Regions from separate parts of the Comamonas sp. Z3 genome, predicted to be linked through region 3. Evidence: predicted binding sites of a transcription regulator. Region 3 holds the regulator's gene; each other region holds the start of a gene.
The links. The regulator sigma-54, encoded in region 3, starts transcription at its own class of promoters, with help from an activator protein. The targets are predictions, from matches to a motif close to TGGCANGNAANCTGCTTT.
Positions count from the first base shown of each region.

Region 1: FSY59_RS25590 (BMP family protein) is a predicted target of sigma-54. The motif match lies at 2,373-2,390, and genes of this name have one in related genera.
Region 2: FSY59_RS09535 (pilin) is a predicted target of sigma-54. The motif match lies at 2,007-2,024, and genes of this name have one in related genera.
Region 4: FSY59_RS14345 (flavin monoamine oxidase family protein) is a predicted target of sigma-54. The motif match lies at 2,397-2,414, and genes of this name have one in related genera.

Region 1 is NZ_VOQU01000011.1:21,371-26,221, forward strand. It holds gene FSY59_RS25585 (NAD(P)/FAD-dependent oxidoreductase) at 1-1,192, shown strand, start outside; gene FSY59_RS25590 (BMP family protein) at 1,227-2,276, opposite strand; gene rpsU (30S ribosomal protein S21) at 2,741-2,953, shown strand; gene FSY59_RS25600 (GatB/YqeY domain-containing protein) at 3,136-3,582, shown strand; gene FSY59_RS25605 (LysR substrate-binding domain-containing protein) at 3,690-4,625, opposite strand; gene FSY59_RS25610 (tartrate dehydrogenase) at 4,754-4,851, shown strand, end outside.
Region 2 is NZ_VOQU01000003.1:212,987-217,837, forward strand. It holds gene FSY59_RS09530 (PglL family O-oligosaccharyltransferase) at 1-1,527, opposite strand, end outside; gene FSY59_RS09535 (pilin) at 1,538-1,972, opposite strand; gene FSY59_RS09540 (FHA domain-containing protein) at 2,161-2,880, opposite strand; gene ssb (single-stranded DNA-binding protein) at 3,193-3,741, opposite strand; gene FSY59_RS09550 (MFS transporter) at 3,932-4,851, opposite strand, start outside.
Region 3 is NZ_VOQU01000004.1:680,129-684,979, forward strand. It holds gene FSY59_RS15290 (S41 family peptidase) at 1-1,471, shown strand, start outside; gene FSY59_RS15295 (RNA polymerase factor sigma-54) at 1,475-3,076, opposite strand; gene lptB (LPS export ABC transporter ATP-binding protein) at 3,222-4,004, opposite strand; gene lptA (lipopolysaccharide transport periplasmic protein LptA) at 4,001-4,657, opposite strand; gene FSY59_RS15310 (thiol:disulfide interchange protein DsbA/DsbL) at 4,788-4,851, opposite strand, start outside.
Region 4 is NZ_VOQU01000004.1:482,604-487,454, forward strand. It holds gene FSY59_RS14335 (molybdopterin-dependent oxidoreductase) at 1-421, shown strand, start outside; gene FSY59_RS14340 (sensor domain-containing diguanylate cyclase) at 566-2,176, shown strand; gene FSY59_RS14345 (flavin monoamine oxidase family protein) at 2,475-4,070, shown strand; gene FSY59_RS14350 (cytochrome c) at 4,101-4,598, shown strand; gene FSY59_RS14355 (RidA family protein) at 4,617-4,851, shown strand, end outside.

The sequences.
Region 1 (4,851 bases), on a different contig from region 3:
CCAGGCCGGCCAGCAGGGCCTGAAGGTGCTGCTGATCGATCATGCGCCCAAGGTGGCCGAGAAGATCCGCATCTCGGGCGGCGGACGCTGCAACTTCACCAACCGCGATCTGGACGTGCGTGCGCCGCACAAGCATTTTGTGGGACAGAACCCCCAGTTCTGCCGCTCGGCCCTGTCGCGCTTCACACCCGCCGACTTCATCACGTTGATGGACAGACACGGCATTGCCCACCACGAAAAGCACAAGGGCCAGCTGTTTGCCGACCATTCGGCCGAGGACATCATCGCCATGCTGCTGGCCGAGTGCACAGCGGGCGGCGTGCAGCGCTGGCAGCCTTGCCAGGTCAAGAAAGCAGTGCTTTCACCGGAAAACCCAGACACAGAAAGTGATTGCAGCTATCAGATTGAAACCGATCGTGGCCTGGTACAGGCTGCCAATCTGGTCATTGCCACCGGCGGCCTGAGCATTCCCAAGATAGGCGCCACCGACTTCGGCTACCGGCTGGCCCAGCAGTTCGGTCTGCCGCTGATCGAGCGCACGCCCGGCCTGGTGCCCATGACCTTCGACGGCGAAGGCTGGCAGCCCTACGCAGGCCTGGCCGGTCTGGCCCTGCCCGTGGAAATCAGCACCGGCAGCAAAAAGGAGCGCATGAGCTTCCACGAGGATTTGCTGTTCACCCATCGCGGCCTCTCCGGTCCTGCGGTGCTGCAGATCTCCAGCTACTGGAAGCCCGGCACCCCGCTGCAGATCAATCTGCTTCCTGGCGTGGATCTGGCCGAGGTGCTTGCCCAGGCCAAGCTTCACTCGCGCAAGCTGGTAGCCAACGAGCTGGCCGCCCACCTGCCCGCGCGTCTGGCCGATGCCTGGGTCAGCCGCATGCCCGAGCTGCAGCGCCCCATCAACGAGGCCGGCGACAAGGCCCTGGCCAGACTGGCGGAACAGCTGTCGCGCTGGGAAATCACCCCCACGGGCACCGAAGGCTACAAAAAAGCCGAGGTCACGCTGGGCGGCGTGGACACCAAGGTGCTGTCCCAGCAAACCATGGAGTGCAAGACCCGCCCGGGCCTGTACTTTATCGGGGAGGTGGTGGACATCACCGGCTGGCTGGGCGGCTACAACTTCCAGTGGGCCTGGGCCAGTGCCGCTGCCTGCGCCCAGGCCATGGCGGAAAAGCAGTCGCTACAGGCTTGAGCAACTGAAATCGGAGCGGCGGCCCACCATGCGCTCAGACCGTAAACTCCGGGCCTTCGTAGTGCTCGGTAACCTTGAGCTGCCCCGAGGAGATGGCTGCGGACGCCCTGGCCACGCGCTCGCGCACAGCGGGCGCCACTGCCTCGCCCATGGTCAGGCGTACGGCAGCCGGATCGCTCAGACCGATCTTGCGAATACCCGGGCCGGGTGCACCGCGCTCCTGCATGTCCTTGACGGCCAAGAACGCGCCAATGCCCACATCGGCCCAGGCGGAAGCGACGAACACCTGCGGGTCCACCGTAGTCCAGTCGATCACATTGCCGATCTGGCGCGTGCCCGCCTCACGGCAGGCCTGGGTCACGCCATCGCGGCCGGAGTTGAGCATGGTGAAGATCACATCGGCACCGGCTGCCATCTGGGCCCTGGCAATGCGGTGCGACAAGGCGTTGTCGTCCTGATCGCCAGAGAAGTTCGTCAGCAGCTTGACCTTGGGATCGGTATCGCGCACGCCGGCCGCATAGGCGGCACGTCCCTTGAGTCCTGGGAGCACCCGAATGCCCGACATATGACCGACCACACCGGTCCTGGTGGTCAGCGCCGCCAGCACTCCGGCCAGATAGGCCGACTCTTCCTGCAGCACGTCATAGCTGCAAAGATTGCTCCCCTGCACCGCGCCCTGGGTCACGACGAACTGGGTCCTGGGAAAGCGCGCCGCAACGTCGGCTGCGGCCTGATTGTTCTGCCCGCCATGGGCAATCACCAGTTGTGCGCCCTGGCCCGCGAGTTGCACGAGAGCCGGCTCCAGCAACTCCTTCCTGGGTGCCATGCCGTCGAGAAAACGGGTCTGCACCCCTAGCTCCTGGCGCGCTTTTTCCAGACCGCGCCAGCCGGCCTCCATAAAGCCCTTGTCGCTGCGCGAGCCGGCAAACAGACCGCCCACCACCAGAGAATTGCCGGCCGCAGCAGCGCCCGGAGCCTGGGCCTTGCCGGCACAGGCCGTCAGCGCCAGCAGGCCGGGGACGGCGATGGCCGAAGCCATCCATTGACGACGCGAAACCGATGAGGAATGAGAAGCGCTGGACAAGATGAAAGCTCCTTGGACACGGAAAAGACAGCGATGCGCACAGGCACCAGGTCACTCGCCTCCTGACTTGAATCAAGAAACAGAGCTCTTAAACTGTATGCAATTTCCGTGCACAAGATGCTCCACACAAACCCCAGATCCCAGCGACACCGGCGTGGGCTAGGGCCTGCACCTTGCGCGCAGCAAAGGCATAAAGACAGTCACAAGCGCACAATGGCGGTGCCTGGATCGGGGCATTGGCAACGCCAGCCTGCTGCGGCAAAGCCCTGTCATCCCGGCCAGCGCAGGATTGCTTGGCTGCGCTATGCAGACGCAGCCCAAGTCTTGGTCTATAATGCTCGACTTTGCTGGCATTACCCCGTCGGCCATACTAGTTAAAAAGTGGCGGGGAAACCGCTGTACACGGCTCTCAGGCCCGATCTTCCCGAGAACCCTCTGTCAGCACAGATATATCTGGAAATTAAATGACTACCATCCGCGTCAAAGAAAACGAGCCCTATGAAGTTGCCCTGCGCCGCTTCAAGCGCACCATCGAAAAGCTGGGTCTGCTGACCGATCTGCGTGCTCGCGAGTTCTACGAAAAGCCCACAGCCGAGCGCAAGCGCAAGAAGGCTGCTGCCGTGAAGCGTCACTACAAGCGCGTTCGCAGCATGCAACTGCCTAAGAAGCTGTACTAATCGTTGATTAGGACCAGTCGGCCTTAAAACAGCCGCAAACCCGCGCTCGGGACGCCAGGCGCGGGTTTTTTGTTTTCTGGCCACTGCCAAGCCTGCCCGGCTGCGCAGTGACCTCCCAGCGCATGGACAGTCGGCGCCATTCACATCGCGGACTGCCATTCGCCCACCCCAAGGAGAAAGCCATGAGCCTGAAAGCCCAGATTACCGAAGACATGAAGACCGCCATGCGTGCCAAGGACAGTGCACGCCTGGGCACCATCCGCCTGCTGCAGGCCGCGATGAAGCAAAAGGAAGTGGACGAGCGCATCGAGCTCGACGACGCGGCCGTCATCGCCATCGTCGACAAGCTGATCAAGCAGCGCAAGGACTCCATCGCCGCCTTCGAAGCCGCCAATCGCAGCGATCTGGCCGATGTGGAAAAGGCCGAAATGGAAGTGCTCAAGGTTTATCTGCCCGAACGCATGGGCGAAGCCGAGATCACCGCGGCCGTGCAGGCCATCGTGGCCGAACTGGGCGCCTCCGGCCCCGGCGACATGGGCAAGGTGATGGGCGCCGTCAAGACCCAGCTGGCCGGCAAGGCCGATATGGGCCTGGTGTCCGCTGCCGTGAAGGCCGCGCTGACCCAATAATTGGCAACCGGCCTGAGCCGCCCTGCGGTATCAGGCTCAAAAACAGAAGCTGCTTGCGCTTGCTGTGCATATTTTTCAGATTCAAAAGACTCTGAAATTTATGTATATCAATCGATAGCAGCTTCTTTTTTCATAGCACTCCTGAATCCCGTGGGCGCCTGCTTGCTGAAGAACTCCTGCAGGAACTCGACGCAGACCCGCACCTTGGCCGAGCGCTCCAGCCGCGTCGGATAGACAGCCCAGATATTCGCCTGCTGCTGCCACTCGGGCAGCAGCTGCAGCAGGTGCCCGGCCTGCAGATCGGCCGCCACATCCCAGAGCGAGCGCAGCACGATGCCATGGCCGTCGCGCGCCCATTGCACGGCCATCTCGCCATGATTGGTGGACAGCGGCCCGGTCACTTTCACGCTGCGCTCCTGACTGCCCGAGCGCAGTTTCCAGACACCGAAGGGATGGTCACGCTCCTTGATGACCAGGCAGTCATGCGCAGCCAGCTCGTCGAGCGTGCGCGGACTGCCACGCCGCTTCACATAGGCCGGGGCCGCGCACAGCACGCGATGGTTGTCGGCCAGATGGCGGGCAATCAGATGCGGCGCGATCTCGTCGCCCACGCGCACATCGAGATCGAAGCCTTCGGCCGCGACATCGACGATGCGGTCAAACACCTCCAGGCGCAGCTGCAGCGCCGGATATTGCGCAATCAGCTGCGACAGCGCAGGCGCCACCACATGGCGGCCAAAGCCGAAGCTGGTGGACACCCGCAGCAGGCCGCGCGGCTGGCGACGCGTCACATCCACCTCCTGCAGCAGATGCTCGACCTCGTCCAGAATGCGCTGCGCCCAGTGGTAGACGCGCTCGCCCTGCTCCGTGACAGCGACCCGCCGTGTGGTGCGATGCAGCAGCTTCACGCCCAGCTCCTGCTCCAGCAGGCGGATGCGCTTGCTGACAAAGGCCGGCGAAGCATTGTGCGCGGCCGCAGCCTCGGCAAAGCTGGCTTTGCGCACCACGGTGGTGAAGACACGCAGGTCTTCGGGCGAGGGCATTTTCTGCACGATCTGTAAACAATCAGGCCACGATCAGTCAATTGTATTCATTTATGCAAGGTGCAGAATACCGCCAGGCACAGGCTGAGCCGCTGCCTCGCCACCCAACACATTCACGAGAGAGCACCATGTCCACTCCCAAAAAGATTGCAGTCATCGCCGGCGACGGCATCGGCAAGGAAGTCATGCCCGAAGGCCTGCGCGCGCTGGAAGCCGCAGCCAGGCG
Region 2 (4,851 bases), on a different contig from region 3:
ATATTGATTTTCATCTCCTGTAACTTTATTCAGCGATGACATATCCGTAATAAGATGTGCATCCAAAAAATCACAGTACATTTTAAGAAAACACTTGCCAGATCCTGTAAATGGGGTACTTAGTTCGACATTTAAATTTTGCAGTCTTAATTTTTTGAAATTTTTTTCAATTGAATAAAAATCAAATATTGAATAGATAGTAAGAAAAGAAATAGTGACATACACAACATAAAAAACGACAGACTTTATTTTAGTAACCTGCGTATTATTTTTCAATGGATTTGCAAGCCCAACAAATAATGAAAGTGGAAGTAAAAAATAAGCATAGTTCTCAGGATACTCAAGCATTGAATGCGTAACAACTGGAATTATTGATAAATATGCGTACCCAGAAATTGATTCTTTGGCTTCATAAAATGCTTTAATTATTATTTTTATCAATACCAAGGAAAATATCAGTGCAAAAGGAACACCAAACATCAAGGCAACATCTACAACAATATTGTGACTACTACTTGGAACACTTCCCTCTGCAAAGCCCAAGTGACTTGGCAGCACTTCTTTATACATACCAATGATATTTCCAGGGCCATAACCGAGTAAATATTTTTCTTTTAAACCATCCCAAGCCATAGACCATAGGAGGTATCTGCCTGACTCAAGGCCACGGTCCCCCTGGGATACAAAAGATAAAGGTGATATATCCATCCACCAAGGAAATGTATGAGCAATTAAAAATAATGAAATTAACGGCAAAAAACCCAGAAAAATATATTTCCTCTCGAATTTCTTAATGCAGGCGTAATATACCCCAACAAGAAATAAAGATATATAAGATGTTCTCGAGTATGTCAGGTATATGCAAAAACTAGAAACCAATATAAACAATGAGACAATTGCAACATTTTTTGCGTTTCTCGAAAAATAAAGCGCTGCACAGATGCCCAGAGAAAGCAATGTAGCCAAATGATTGGGCTGAGCCAAATTAGCGGAGAATCTATCACCGGAAGCAGGATAAATCCAGATATTTGTTATTAACTCATTATTAGCATACCCCAGCCATTGATAAATGACGATGAAACTACTGATTGTTGAGGCGAAAATTATTGCAATCAATAGAAACTTAAAAAAATCTTCTTTACTTGTACCGCCTTCATTGGTAGAAGATGCGACCGTATAAAAAATCAGCGCATTTCCAGCATACAGAAAATATGTAAGATTTTTTGTCCCCCAATACCTTTCTCCTTGCGCATTAAAAAAACTTATTACTAAGCTTCCAACAAAAAGATAAAATATCAAGTCATACTTAAATATTAAGTCTTTTCTCAGAAATAGCAGCACCAATAAAGATATTGTGATATATGAAACCACCTCGTTATTTATTGACGAAATTAGTGGTGACTGTACACTCCATAAAAAACAGGTAGAAATTGCAAAAGAGATTAATAAATAACATATGGATCTGCTAAAGAAAAAGGCCCTGTCCAGGGCCTTTTTCTCGCCAAGCATTTTCAGCTTAAGCCACATATTAACTAGCTTAACGGCACTCAGAGGGAACGTACTTCTGCTTTGTAGTGTCAGAAAGACCGCACTTCCAAGAGATGTTGCCGTCGGGCACAGTACCAGAGGCAAGTGCAGCCCCTGCAACTGTAGGTGTCAATGTCAGTGTAATGTTCTTTGCCGCAGAGGAGGTAACAACAGTAATAACACCGTTATTAGATGCCACAGCCAAGCTTGCTACATTGCTGGTCGCGGAAATTCCTGTAAAACCCAGGCTCAGGTCACGACCAGTAGCTGCATTTTCAGAAACCAGTGTCTTAGCGGCAGCAGCTTGCACCAAACCTTCAGACACGCGTGCGCGCACGGTGTAATCCTGATAAGCAGGCAGAGCCACAGCAGCCAGAATACCGATGATCGCCACAACGATCATCAGTTCGATCAGGGTGAAACCCTTTTGAATGGAACGCTTCATTTCAAACTCCCTTGTTGGATGAGACCCAACGTATGAAGCAAGCTGCATGCCAACAATTTGACAGAGGCAGCGCCTGCAACAGACGACACGTTTGGCAACACGAACGCGAGTTTAAGTAACAATTTTGGCGTTCCCGTCACAAGCAATGACAAATTTGTCAGGCTCTTGGTGCAAGTCAAGCCGGCTTCTCACTCCACGACAAAGCGCATGGTGCTGCCTGCCAGGTCCACAGTGTCGCCATTGAGCAGGGGCACGGAGAGCGGCCCGACTACCTGACCATTGAGCTTGAGGTCTTCGCTGGCACCTTCCAGTTGGGTAAGCACAAAGCCATGGGGCTTCTGGGTGATGGAAGCAATGGCTACCCCGGGCTTGCCCAGGGTGGTGACGACCTTGAAAAGCGCTATTTCCTTGCCTGCCAGGCTGCCGGTGAGCATGCGAATCACGGCGTGACGCTCCGGCAGTGCGGCAAGCGAGCCCTGAATGGTGGAACTGAAGCTGGAGATTTCGCCAAACCCGGAAGGGCTGGCCAGTTTGGCATGGCCGCTGTCCGCCTCTTCCGAAATATGCGCCAGCGCTGCCTTTTTCCCGCCCTGGGCAGACGCAATATGGGTATCGGGGATCACGGTGTCGAGAAAGCGGATCTTGTAACGCCCAATGTCCAGCAGGTCGCCGTTGAGCAGATACTGCTTCTGGATGGCACGGCCATTGACATAGGTGCCGTTGGTGCTGCGCAAGTCCTCGATGCTGACCTTGCCGCCAGTGATGGTGAGCACGGCATGCTCGCCGCTGACCGCCAGATTCTCGATCACGATGTCGTTATAAGGACGACGACCCACGGTCGTGCGCTCCTTGGTGAGCTGCACTTCCTTGATGACTGCGCCGTCGATTGAGATGACCAAAGTCGGCATGCTCGAAGCTCCTGAGGAAACGCCAAGTCCCGCTTGGCTGCACTGGCAGAGATCCCTCACACTTGAGTGTGTGATTCAGCGCCCGGACATTAATCGTAACCGGATGAAACGCGCCTGGATGCAGCATCTTATTTCACTAATTCGATGAAGCCAGGGATCCGATTGAAATTTTCAACTCTGCTGCCATTCGCCTGCAACATCCATGGAATTGTTCCTGCAGCCTCTCAGTCACCGCAAAGAAAAAGCCCGCGCTGATGGAAGCGCGGGCTTTTGCAGATTCCTGGAAAGCGGCAACTTCCGCCAGTCCGTGAATTAGAAGGGAATGTCGTCGTCCATGTCGTCAAACCCCGACGCAGCGCGCTGGGGAGGAGGAGCCATGGGAGCGGGAGCAGAACGCTGCTGCATGGGTGCCGGTGCGGGGCGCTGCTGCATGGGCGCGGGAGCTGGACGGCTGGGCGCCTGATAGCTGCTTTCACCATAGCCATCGTCACCACCGTAGCCGCCTTGCTGCTGACCGCCGCCCTGGCGGCTACCCAGCATCTGCATGGTGTCGGCGCGGATTTCGGTAGCGTAACGCTCCTGGCCGGAGGCCTGATCGGTCCATTTGCGGGTGCGCAGGCTGCCTTCCACATAGACCTGGCTGCCCTTGCGCAGATACTGCCCCACGATTTCGGCCAGCTTGCCGTTGAAGACCACGCGGTGCCATTCGGTGGCTTCGCGGTTTTCACCGGTGTTCTTGTCGCGCCAGCGGTCCGTGGTGGCGATGGTCACATTGGCCACCTGATCGCCGCTGGGGAAGGTACGCATTTCGGGGTCACGACCCAGATTGCCGACGATGATGACTTTGTTGACGGATGCCATAGAGATACCTTTTCAAAAAGTGGCCCGGGCAGTCAAGAAAGGTCCCGAACCAATGAAGCTCGTATTCTGCCCCAAGCCCGACCTGAAGAGCACGGGATTTCCCGATATCCCACATCGGCCATGCCGGGCGCTCCGGCAACTGCGCGCAGGCAGCCGAGCAAGAGACTGAGCCTTCGCAGGCTACTGCATCTCAGTGGCGGCCTACCGGGCGCAGCGGCCAGGTCACGGCCAGCCACAGGGCAACCAGCACCGTCGTCATGATGAACAGGCCCGGCACACCCGCAAATTTGGCGACAGCACCGCCGACAGCACCGCCGGCAAACAGTCCCAACGACTGCAATGTGTTGTAGGCACCCAAGGCCGCACCGCGCAGCGGCGCCGGAGCCATGCGCGAGACCAGGCTTGGCTGGGTAGCCTCAAGCGCGTTGAAGCCGCAGAAGAACAGAAACATCAGCAGCGCCATGCACCAGACCGTAGGAATGGTGCCGCTGGCGGCCAGCATGCCCAGACCGATCTGCACGACCAGCACCAGGCCGATGGCCCCCAGCAAGGCGGTGCGCAGCCTGCCCTTGCGCTCCATGGAAAACAGCAGGCCCATGGCCACAAAAGACAGCAGCACGGCCGGCAGATAGATGTGCCAATGCTGCTCCTTGGCCAGACCGGCCTGTACCAGCATGGCCGGCACGGCAACCCACATGGACATCTGCACGGTATGCAGAATGAACACGCCGAAGTTCAGGCGCAGCAGATCGGACTGGCCCAGCAGCTCGCTGAACCGCCCCTTGGGCGCATCGGCATGCTGCCTGGGCTCGGGCGGCACTACCCACAGGACCACGGCAATACCGGCCAGCGCCAGCGCGCAGGTCAGGCCGAAGATGCCGGACAGTCCAATCCAGGCGTTGAGCAGCGGTGCCAGCACCAGCGCCAGCGCAAACATCAGGCCGATGCTGCCGCCCACCAGGGCCATGGCCTTGGTACGCACGCCATCGCGTGTCAGGTCTGCCAGCAAGGCCGTGACCGCGGCAGACACGGCGCCCGCGCCCTGAATGGCACGCCCCGCCATCAGGCCGGTCAGCGAATCGGCCATGGCCGCAATCAGGCTGCCCGCCG
Region 3 (4,851 bases):
AGACAACACTGGCCCGCCCCCAAACCCGGCCGAGACATCCAGCAGCTTTGCCCAGCAATGCTCTCCCGACAACATCCTGGCCGATACCCTGCTACGCAACGCTACGCTGGACACGGAAAAGCGCTGGCTGCGCACCTACTTTGATGAAGCCTATCTGTGGCGCGAAGAGGTCCCAGCTGTAGACCCTGGCGCAGCCAGCTTCAGCAGCGGCTACTACTACACCGACCTGAGCAATTACTTTGATGCACTGCTGACGCCTGCCATTACCGAATCCGGTGCCCGGCGCGACCAGTTCAGCTTTATGTATCCCACGCAGCTATGGCAATCGGTCTCCGAAAACGCCACTGCGCCCAGTCACGGCATCGAGTGGCGAATGGCCAGCCCCACACCGCCACGGGGCCTGCGCATCGCCTATATCGAGCCCGGCAGCCCAGCCGATGTGGCGGGTTTTAAGCGTGGCGACACCCTGGTCTCGATCGATGACGTCTCCGCCGATGCGCCCGATGCCGATGGGGTGGATGTGCTCAATGCCGGATTGTTCCCTGAGATATTGGGCGTCACGCACAACTTCATCCTGCAGCGCGGCGGCGCACAACTGCCCGTGCAAAGTCTGACCAGCACCAATATCACCAACACCCCGGTGCCGCAATCGCGAGTGCTCACGCTAAACAGCGGTGCGCGTGCTGGCTACATCGTCTTCAATGACCATGTGCTGCCCGCCGAAGGTCAGCTGGTCACCGCCATTTCCAATCTGCGCAACCAGAACGTGAGCGATTTAGTGCTGGATCTGCGCTACAACGGCGGTGGTTTTCTGTTCATCGCTGCAGAGCTGGCAACCATGATTGCGGGCAGCACGCAAACGGCTGGCAAGACTTTCGAGACGCTGCAATACAACGCACGCCGCAGCGCAGAAACGCAGGTGACGCCGTTTTATGGCAGCTCCTGCTTTCCCATCAACAACGAATGCAGCAATATTCAGCCCTTGCCCACACTCAACCTGAAGCGGGTGTATGTCCTAGCGCAATCGGGCACGTGCTCGGCCAGTGAGGCACTGATCAATGGCCTGCGCGGTGTGGATGTGGAAGTCATCCTGATTGGAGGCACGACCTGCGGCAAGCCTTATGGTTTTACGGCCAAGGACAACTGCGGCATCAGTTACTTCCCTATCGAGTTTGCCGGTATCAACGCCAAAGGCTTTGGCGACTACGCCGACGGTTTTACACCGGGCAATGGTCCAACACAGCGCTATGTGCCCGGTTGCAGCGTGCCCGATGATTTAGACCATGCACTGGGTGACCCGCAGGAAGGCATGCTGGCTGCCGCCATGAACCATATCAGCACGGGCTTGTGCCCCGCTCAGCCTTTTGCTGCCACAGCCCGCAAGCGCAGTGTCAGCCCTGATCCGAATGCTGCGCCTCTTACGCTCCGGCGCAACCCGGCACGCAACAACCGCCTGCTGCTGCCGCACTAAGTCTTAGAGCGCCTTGCGCAGCGTGGTCGTCGGTATCTTGAGCTGCTCGCGGTATTTGGCGACAGTGCGGCGCGCACACTCAATGCCCTGCTCCCTGAGCATGTCGGCCAGCTTGGCGTCCGACAGCGGCTTTCTGGCATCTTCGGCATCGACAAACTGTTTGATCAGCGCACGTACGGCCGTGCTGGAGGCACTGCCGCCGGTTTCCGTGCCCAGGCCCGAACCGAAGAAATACTTGAGCTCGAAAGTACCTTGGGGCGTGGCCATGTACTTGGCCGTGGTCACGCGGCTGATGGTGGACTCGTGCAGGCCCAGCGTGTCGGCGATATCGCGCAGTACGAGCGGGCGCATGGCCAGCTCGCCATGCACAAAGAAGTTCTTCTGCCGCTCCACGATGGCTTCGGAAACACGCAAGATGGTGTCGAAGCGCTGCTGGATGTTCTTGATGAACCAGCGCGCCTCCTGCAGCTGCTGCTGCAGCGCCGCATGACCGTCGCTGTTCTTGTGGCGACGCAGCACTCCGGCATAGATGTCGTGCACGCGCAGACGCGGCATGACCTCGGGGTTGAGCTGCACGGAAAAGTCTGCCCTGCCCGAGCCGGCCCGCACCGGGCGCACGATGACATCGGGCACCACGATATGGCGCTCCACGTCGACAAAGCGGCGCCCCGGACGCGGCTCCAGCCTGGCGATCAGGGCCATGGCCTCGCGCAGCTGTTCCTCGCGCGCGCCGCACAGGCTGGTGAGCTTGCGCAGATCGCGCCGCGCCAGCAAGTCCATGGGCTGCGCGCAGATGGCCTGCGCCAGCAGCAGCCGGTTCATATGCGCCTCGGTCGTGCCCTCGTCCTCGGCCGTGCGGATCAGGTCGCGCAGCTGCAGCTGCAGGCACTCGGCCAGATCGCGCGCGCCCACGCCCACCGGCTCCAGGCTTTGCAGCAGCTTCAGCGCAATGGCAAAGTGCTGCTCCAGCTCCTCGCGCTCTTCCAGATCGTCGCCGGCCAGGCTCTGCGCCAGCTCCTGCAGGGAATCCTCGAGATAGCCGTCGTCGCTGAGCGACTCGATGAGAAAGCGCAGCGCCGCCGTGTCTGCCGCGCCCAGATGCAGGCTCAGCGCCTGACGATGGAGAAAGTCGGTCAGGCTCTGGTGCTCGCGCGCCAGATCGATGGCATCGGTTTCGTCATCGCCATCGCGGTTGCGCGTGGAGCTGCTGGCCGAGGGCGTATCCCACTCGCTGCTGGATTCGCCGCCCCATTCGCCGTCCTGGCCGTCCATGCCGTCGGCCTCCCAGTTCAGGGTTTCCGGGGTTTCGGGGCTCGGTGCTTCCGCTACTGTTTCAGTAGCTAATTGCGCTTGCGATGCTTCTTTTTCAGCATGAATACTATCTGAAGTACTGTATTCACTGGCGCTACTAGCTACATCTAAAGGAGCATCTCCCGCAGTTTCGGCCTCATCGCCCGCACGCTCCAGAAAAGGGTTGTCGACCAGCATCTGCTCGACTTCCTGCGCCAGCTCCAGAGTGGAGAGCTGCAGCAGCTGAATGGATTGCTGCAGCTGCGGCGTCAGTGATAAATGCTGCGAAACGCGTAGCGAGAGACCTGGCTTCATCGAGGCGCGGCTCCCAGACAATCATTGCAAACGCGCGCAGTGCTATGGGTTTGCCGCCGGGCTGCCCCAGGGCAAACCCCGGCGCAGACGGCCAGGGCCCCTTCTGGGGGCAGCGACCATACAAAGTGAGGGAGCGTGGGGGTCATCACATTCTGAAATGTTCGCCCAGATAGACGCGGCGCACATCGGCGTTCTCCACGATCTCCTCGGGCGTGCCTTCGGCCAGCACATGGCCGTCGCTGATGATGAAAGCGTGGTCGCAGATGCCCAGCGTCTCGCGCACATTGTGGTCGGTAATCAGCACGCCGATGCCGCGCTCCTTGAGGAAGCCGATGATGCGCTGGATCTCGATCACCGCAATCGGGTCGATACCGGCAAACGGCTCGTCAAGCAGGATGAAGCGCGGCTGCGTGGCCAGGGCACGTGCGATTTCCACGCGCCGGCGTTCACCGCCGGACAGCGCCAGCGCCGGCGACTGGCGCAGATGCTCGACGCGCAGCTCCTGCAGCAGGCCCGTGAGGCGCTTTTCGATCTCGCCCTGCGTCAGCGCCTTGCCCTGCTCGTCCTTTTGCAGCTCCAGCACGGCGCGCACATTGTCTTCCACGCTGAGCTTGCGAAAGATGGAGGCTTCCTGGGGCAGATAGGACAGGCCCAGGCGCGAGCGCTGGTGAATCGGCATGCCGCCCACCGGCTGGCCGTCGATGAAGATCTCGCCGCCATCGCTGCGTACCAAGCCCACGATCATGTAGAACGATGTGGTCTTGCCCGCACCGTTGGGGCCGAGCAGACCGACCACCTCGCCTTTTTGCACGGACAGCGATACATCCTTGACCACCTTGCGGCTGCCATAGGACTTGGCCAGATGCTTGGCCTCCAGGCGGCTGTCGGACTCGCCGCTGCGGCTGCTGGAGAAGGTCGGCTCGCTCATTTCTTCTCGTCGGCTTTCTCGCCGCCCAGCGTCATGCTCGGGCGCAGCTGGGTGGCAGGTGTGGCGAGCTTGGGCTGTGCGCCCGGCGTACCGTCCTTGGGCGCCATGATGGCGCGCACGCGACCGCCCTGGCCCACGGAGGAGCTAGGCAGGCCGCCGCTGGTCTTCTGACCATCGACGGTATAGACGTCGGTGATGTTGTTGTAGACGATGATGGAGCCCGTGACCTGGTCGCTGAGCTGGCCACCACGGTAGCGGCGCATCTCGCCACGGCGGATGAACTTGACGATATCGGCCTTGCCGTCGTATTCGATGACTTCGCCTTCGCCTTCGATGAACTCTTCGGGCTGGCCGGCCAGGGTGTCGCGCTTCTGACGGAAGAAGGCACGCTTGCCGGGTTCGGCCTTGATCACCCCGTACTGATAGCCCTCGGCATCCTGACGCACATCAAGCTGGGCGCCGCGCAGCACGATGGAGCCCTTGGTCATCACCACATTGCCGGTGAAGACGCTGGTCTGCTGCAGCTCGTCGTGACGAAGCGCATCCGCCTCGATATTCATGGGCTTGGCGCTGTCGGCCTTTTCGGCATGGACCATGCCGGTCGCTGCTGCCAGGGCGCAGGCCAGCGCAAGAGGTAGGAGTGTTTTTTTCATGGAAGGCACGTTTCTTGCATCCATTGTAGTCATTCCCTTTTTGCAACTTGCGTAAAAACCACCCACAAAAAAGCCCGCGCTACGGCGGGCTTGCGGGGCATCAAACGTCGTTGGCGCCTGAAATCAAGCGTCAGGCCTTGCGGCTGGAGGCGATCAGCGCATTGACCACGCGCAGCACATTGTCCATATTGCCG
Region 4 (4,851 bases), 200 kb from region 3:
CACCCTGCCCGACTATCTGCCCAACTACGAACCGCCCACGGCCGCCTACCCGCTGGCCATGATCTCGCCGCCGGCACGCAACTTCCTCAACAGCAGCTTTGCCAATGTGGCCAGTCTGTCCCGTATGGAAGAGCGCCCGCTGCTGGAGATGCATCCCGATGACGCGACTGAGCGCGGCATTGCCGACGGCGACCCGCTGCGTGTCTTCAACCGGCGCGGCGAGCATGTCTGCCATGCCGCCATCAACGGCCGTGCTCGCGCAGGCGTGGTGGTGGGCCTGGGCATCTGGTGGCGCAAGCAGGGAGCCAATGGCACGAACGTGAACGAGCTGACGCATCAGCAGCTCACCGACATAGGCCGGGCCCCCTGCTTCTACGACTGTGCAGTGCAGGTGGAAAAGTTCAAGGACTTGTCGCTGTAGAACGGCTGCATGGTGGTTGACCATGAGCAGGGCCCCGGCGCGAGGAACCATAATGCAGGCATTCAATGAATATGCGGCCGGGGTCTGAGCCTGTCAGAGCACACAGGTACAGTGCAGAGCCGCCCTGCTCTCGCGACATCATCTGTGAAGAAATCTCTCCCCTGGCAACGCCGCCTCGCACCGACCCGACTTGACCTGCGCCGCCTGATTCTGGTCCTGACCATCTGCAGCGCGCTGATCCCGTTTCTCAATACCTTCTACGCCGGCTATCTGGTGCAGCGCCAGCAGCTGATAGACAACACGCTGGAAGGTCACCACGCCTACGCGACCAAGCTGGCCAAGAGCACGGATGACTTTCTGCAGTCCGCCCTGCAACAACTGGAATACAGCGCCAGTCTGATGGGGGCGCACATGGATGACATGGGCTATCTGGCCAAAGAGGCCACGCGTCTGCGCCTTCAGACCAAGAGCTTCAACTCCGTCACCATCATCGACCCCACGGGCTATGTGCTGGCGACATCGCCCGAAACCCTGCAGATCAAGGGCAAGACGCTGCAAAGTGCCGGGGTGACACAGACCTTGAGCACCCGCGGCCCGGTCATCAGCCAGCCCTATATGTCCACTGCCGGAAACTACATCGTATTTGTCTCGCAGCCCATTTTCGGTCCTCAGGGCGAATTTCTGGGAGCGGTGGGCGGCAGCATCTACCTCAAGGAAGACAGCATTCTCGACACCCTGCTGGGCTCGCACTTCTACCAGGACGGCACCTATGTCTATGTGGTGGACAGAAACAAGCACATCATCTATCACCCCGACAACCACCGTGTGGGCGATCAGGTGATCAACAACGATGTCATCAACGCGGTCATCCGCGGCGAGTCGGGCACGGCACCTGTCGTCAACAGCAAGGGCGTGGAAATGCTGGCCGGCTATGCCGTGATCCACGCCTCGGGCTGGGGCATCGTGGCCCAGCGCCCCAAGGCTGCCACGCTGGCGCCGCTCAACATGATGATGCGCTCCGTGCTCTACAAGACCCTGCCCATCGCCCTGCTGATGCTGGTGGTCATCTGGTGGAGCGCACGCCGCATTTCCAGCCCGCTGCGCCAACTGGCCAATGGCGCGCACGATATGGACAAGCCCGAAACCGCGCAGAACATTCAGGCCGTCAAGTCATGGTACTTCGAGTCTTATGAACTCAAGAAAGCCATGCTCAAGGGCCTGAACCTGCTGCAACGCAACATCACCAAGCTGCGCGAAGACGTGAACACCGATCCGCTGACGGGTCTGGGCAACCGCCGCCATCTGGAAGCCGCCATCACCGCCTTCCAGACGCAGGCACTGCCGTTCTCGGTGATTGCCATCGACATCGATCACTTCAAGCGCATCAACGACGGCTTCGGCCACGATACGGGCGACGAGGTACTCAGGCAGCTCGCGCGCACCATGCGCGAGGTCTCTCGTATCGACGACGTGCCCTGCCGTATGGGTGGCGAGGAGTTTCTGCTGCTGCTGCCCGGCACGGTGCCGGAGGCGGCCGCGCATGCCGCCGAGCGACTGCGTCAGCTGGTCGAGAAGATGGAGATGCCACCGGTGGGCCACATCACCATTTCGCTGGGCGTGGCCCACTGGCCCGACAGCGCTCCCGATATCAAGGCCGTCTTCCAGCAGGCCGATGCCATGCTTTATGCAGCCAAGCGTGGCGGACGCAATCGCGTCATGGTCAGCGAAGCCAGCGTGCCTCCCGGCGAACTCTGAGCCCGGCAGCACCGTAGCCCCCCCCTCAAAGGCGTATCCGCAATCACAGCGGATACGCCTTTTTTCCGCCTCATTGTGTGACTCCATTGCACCAATTTGGCCATTGATGCTTCAAATTAGTGAGCATGCACCACAAGCGTCAAAAGGGCAGGATGCCAACCGCTCTGAATTACATAACAAGCCACTGATTTCATTGGAGTAATGCTTGGCGGCCCGTCCCTGGCATAGCTCTTGCTGAAAACCCTTGCCCCGCAACCCCGGATGGACAGCGGAATACACAACAGCAAAGGAATTTCAGATGCCAGAGCCAAGCAAGCATGTCAGCCGCAGACAACTGCTCTCGATGATCGGAAAGGTCGCGGGCGGCAGTGCCATGTACCAGGCCATGAGTTCACTGGGTTATGCAGCCGAATCGCATTACAACGGTCCGGTCAAGCTCGGCAACGCCAGGCCGGGCGCATCGGTTCTGGTGCTGGGCGCAGGCCTGGCAGGCATGGTGGCCGCTCATGAGTTGCGCGCTGCGGGCTACAAGGTGCAGTTGCTTGAATACCAGAGCCGCGCCGGAGGCCGCTGCTGGACGCTGCGCGGCGGCGACGAGTTCAGCGAACTGGACGGCACGCGCCAGACAGTGGGCTTTGCCAAGGGCAACTATTTCAACCCCGGCCCCTGGCGCGTGCCCTACCACCACCATGCGATGCTGGACTACTACAAGCGCTTCGGCATCAAGCTCGAAGCCTTCAACCAGGTCAACTACAACGCCTATCTGCACAACAGCAAGGCCCTGGCCGGCAAACCCCAGCGCTTTCGCCATGTGCAGACCGATGTCTATGGCCATGTAGCCGAGCTGCTCGCCAAGGCCACCAACCAGGGCGCACTGGACCAGAGCGTCAGCCAGGAAGACAAAGAGCGCCTGCTGGAGAGCCTGAAGGCCTGGGGCGTGCTGGACAAGGAGTACCGCTACCGCGCCAGCAACGCGGTCAGCGATTTCCGCGGCTACGACATCGACCCCGGCGGCGGCCTGATGGCGCTGGCCAAACCTTCGACGCCGATGGGCCTGCACGAGCTGCTGGAATCCAATCTGTGGCGCCAGATGGGCGTGGGCAATATCTACGAGTTCCACAGCGCCATCTTCCAGCCCGAGGGCGGCATGGACATGCTGGCCCAGGCCATGGCGCGCGCTCTGGGCTCGGCCATCCGCTACAACGCCAAGGTCACCAGGATCGCCCAGAACGACAAGGGCGTGACCGTCGACTATGTGGACACCCTCAAGCCCGGTGCCACGCTGCAGGCCCGTGCCGACTGGTGCGTTTGCACGATTCCGCTGTCCATCCTGAGCCAGATCGAGGTGCAGGCCGGCAGCGCCATGCAGAACGCGATTGCTGCCGTGCCCTATGGCAGCTCCATGAAGGTGGGCCTGGAGTTCAAGCGCCGCTTCTGGGAAGAGGACGAGCGCATCTATGGCGGCATCAGCTACACCGATCTGCCGATCCAGCAGATCTCCTACCCCTCCACCGGCTATATGGGCCGCGGCCCCGCCGTGCTGCTGGGCGCCTATTCCTTCGAGAACTCCAACAGCTATCGCTTCTCCTCGCTCAAACCGGCCGAGCGCGTTCGCCTGGCGCTGGAGTACGGCGCGCAGATCCATCCGCAATACAAGCAGGAGTTCCTCAATGGCGTATCGGTCGCCTGGCATCGCATGCCCTGGATCAACGGCTGCTTCGGCAACTGGACCGACGCAATGCGCGAGCAGCACTACAAGGACCTGGCCCAGGTCGACGGGCGCCTGGTGCTGGCGGGCGAGCATGTCTCGTACATCCCCGCCTGGCAGGAAGGTGCCGTGCTGTCCTCGCTGGATGCAATCCAGCGTCTGCACGCCAAGGCATCCAGCCTCTGATCGTCCATGTCTGCCACAAGGAACTTCACCATGCACACCTTGCACCGTCTTTGCGCCGCTGGCGCCCTGGCCCTGGGTCTCTCCGGCGCCGTCCTGGCCCAATCACATGGCGTGAAAACCCAGGATGTGAAAAACCTGCAAACGCTGCAGTCTGCGGCAGTCCTGTCCATCTCGCCCGCCGACACCCAGGCACTGATGCAGAACTTCTCGACAGTCCGCCCACGCTTCAGCCAGAGCGGCGGAGAAACCCTGTACCAGGCCATCTGCCAGGGCTGCCACATGGTCAAGGGCGAAGGTGCCAAGGGCGCGGGCTTCTACCCAGCGCTGGCCTCCAACCCCAAGCTGGCGGCCGCAGCCTACCCGGCCTCGGTCGTCATGAACGGCCTGCACGGCATGCCGTCCTTTGCCAGCAAGCTGTCCGACGAGCAGATTGCAGACGTCGTGAACTATGTGCGCAGCAGCTTCGGCAATCAGTACCCGGACAAACTGTCTGCTGCCGATGTCAAACCCTTTCGCGTCACCCCATAAATCCATTCAGGAGATCACATGAGCTTCCCCTCCCTCTTCAAGACCGCCACCACCGCCGCCCTGCTGGGTACGGCAGCATTGATCACCGGCTGCGCTGCCACCACCTCCGGCAGCGGCGATGTGCTGCGCTACAAGACACCGGGCTCGACCTTCCCCATCGCCGCAGCCGTGGAAATCCCCACCGATGCCCGCACCGTCTACCTCTCCGGCAAGGTGCCGCCCGTGGTGGACAAGTCCAGGACCGCCACTGATC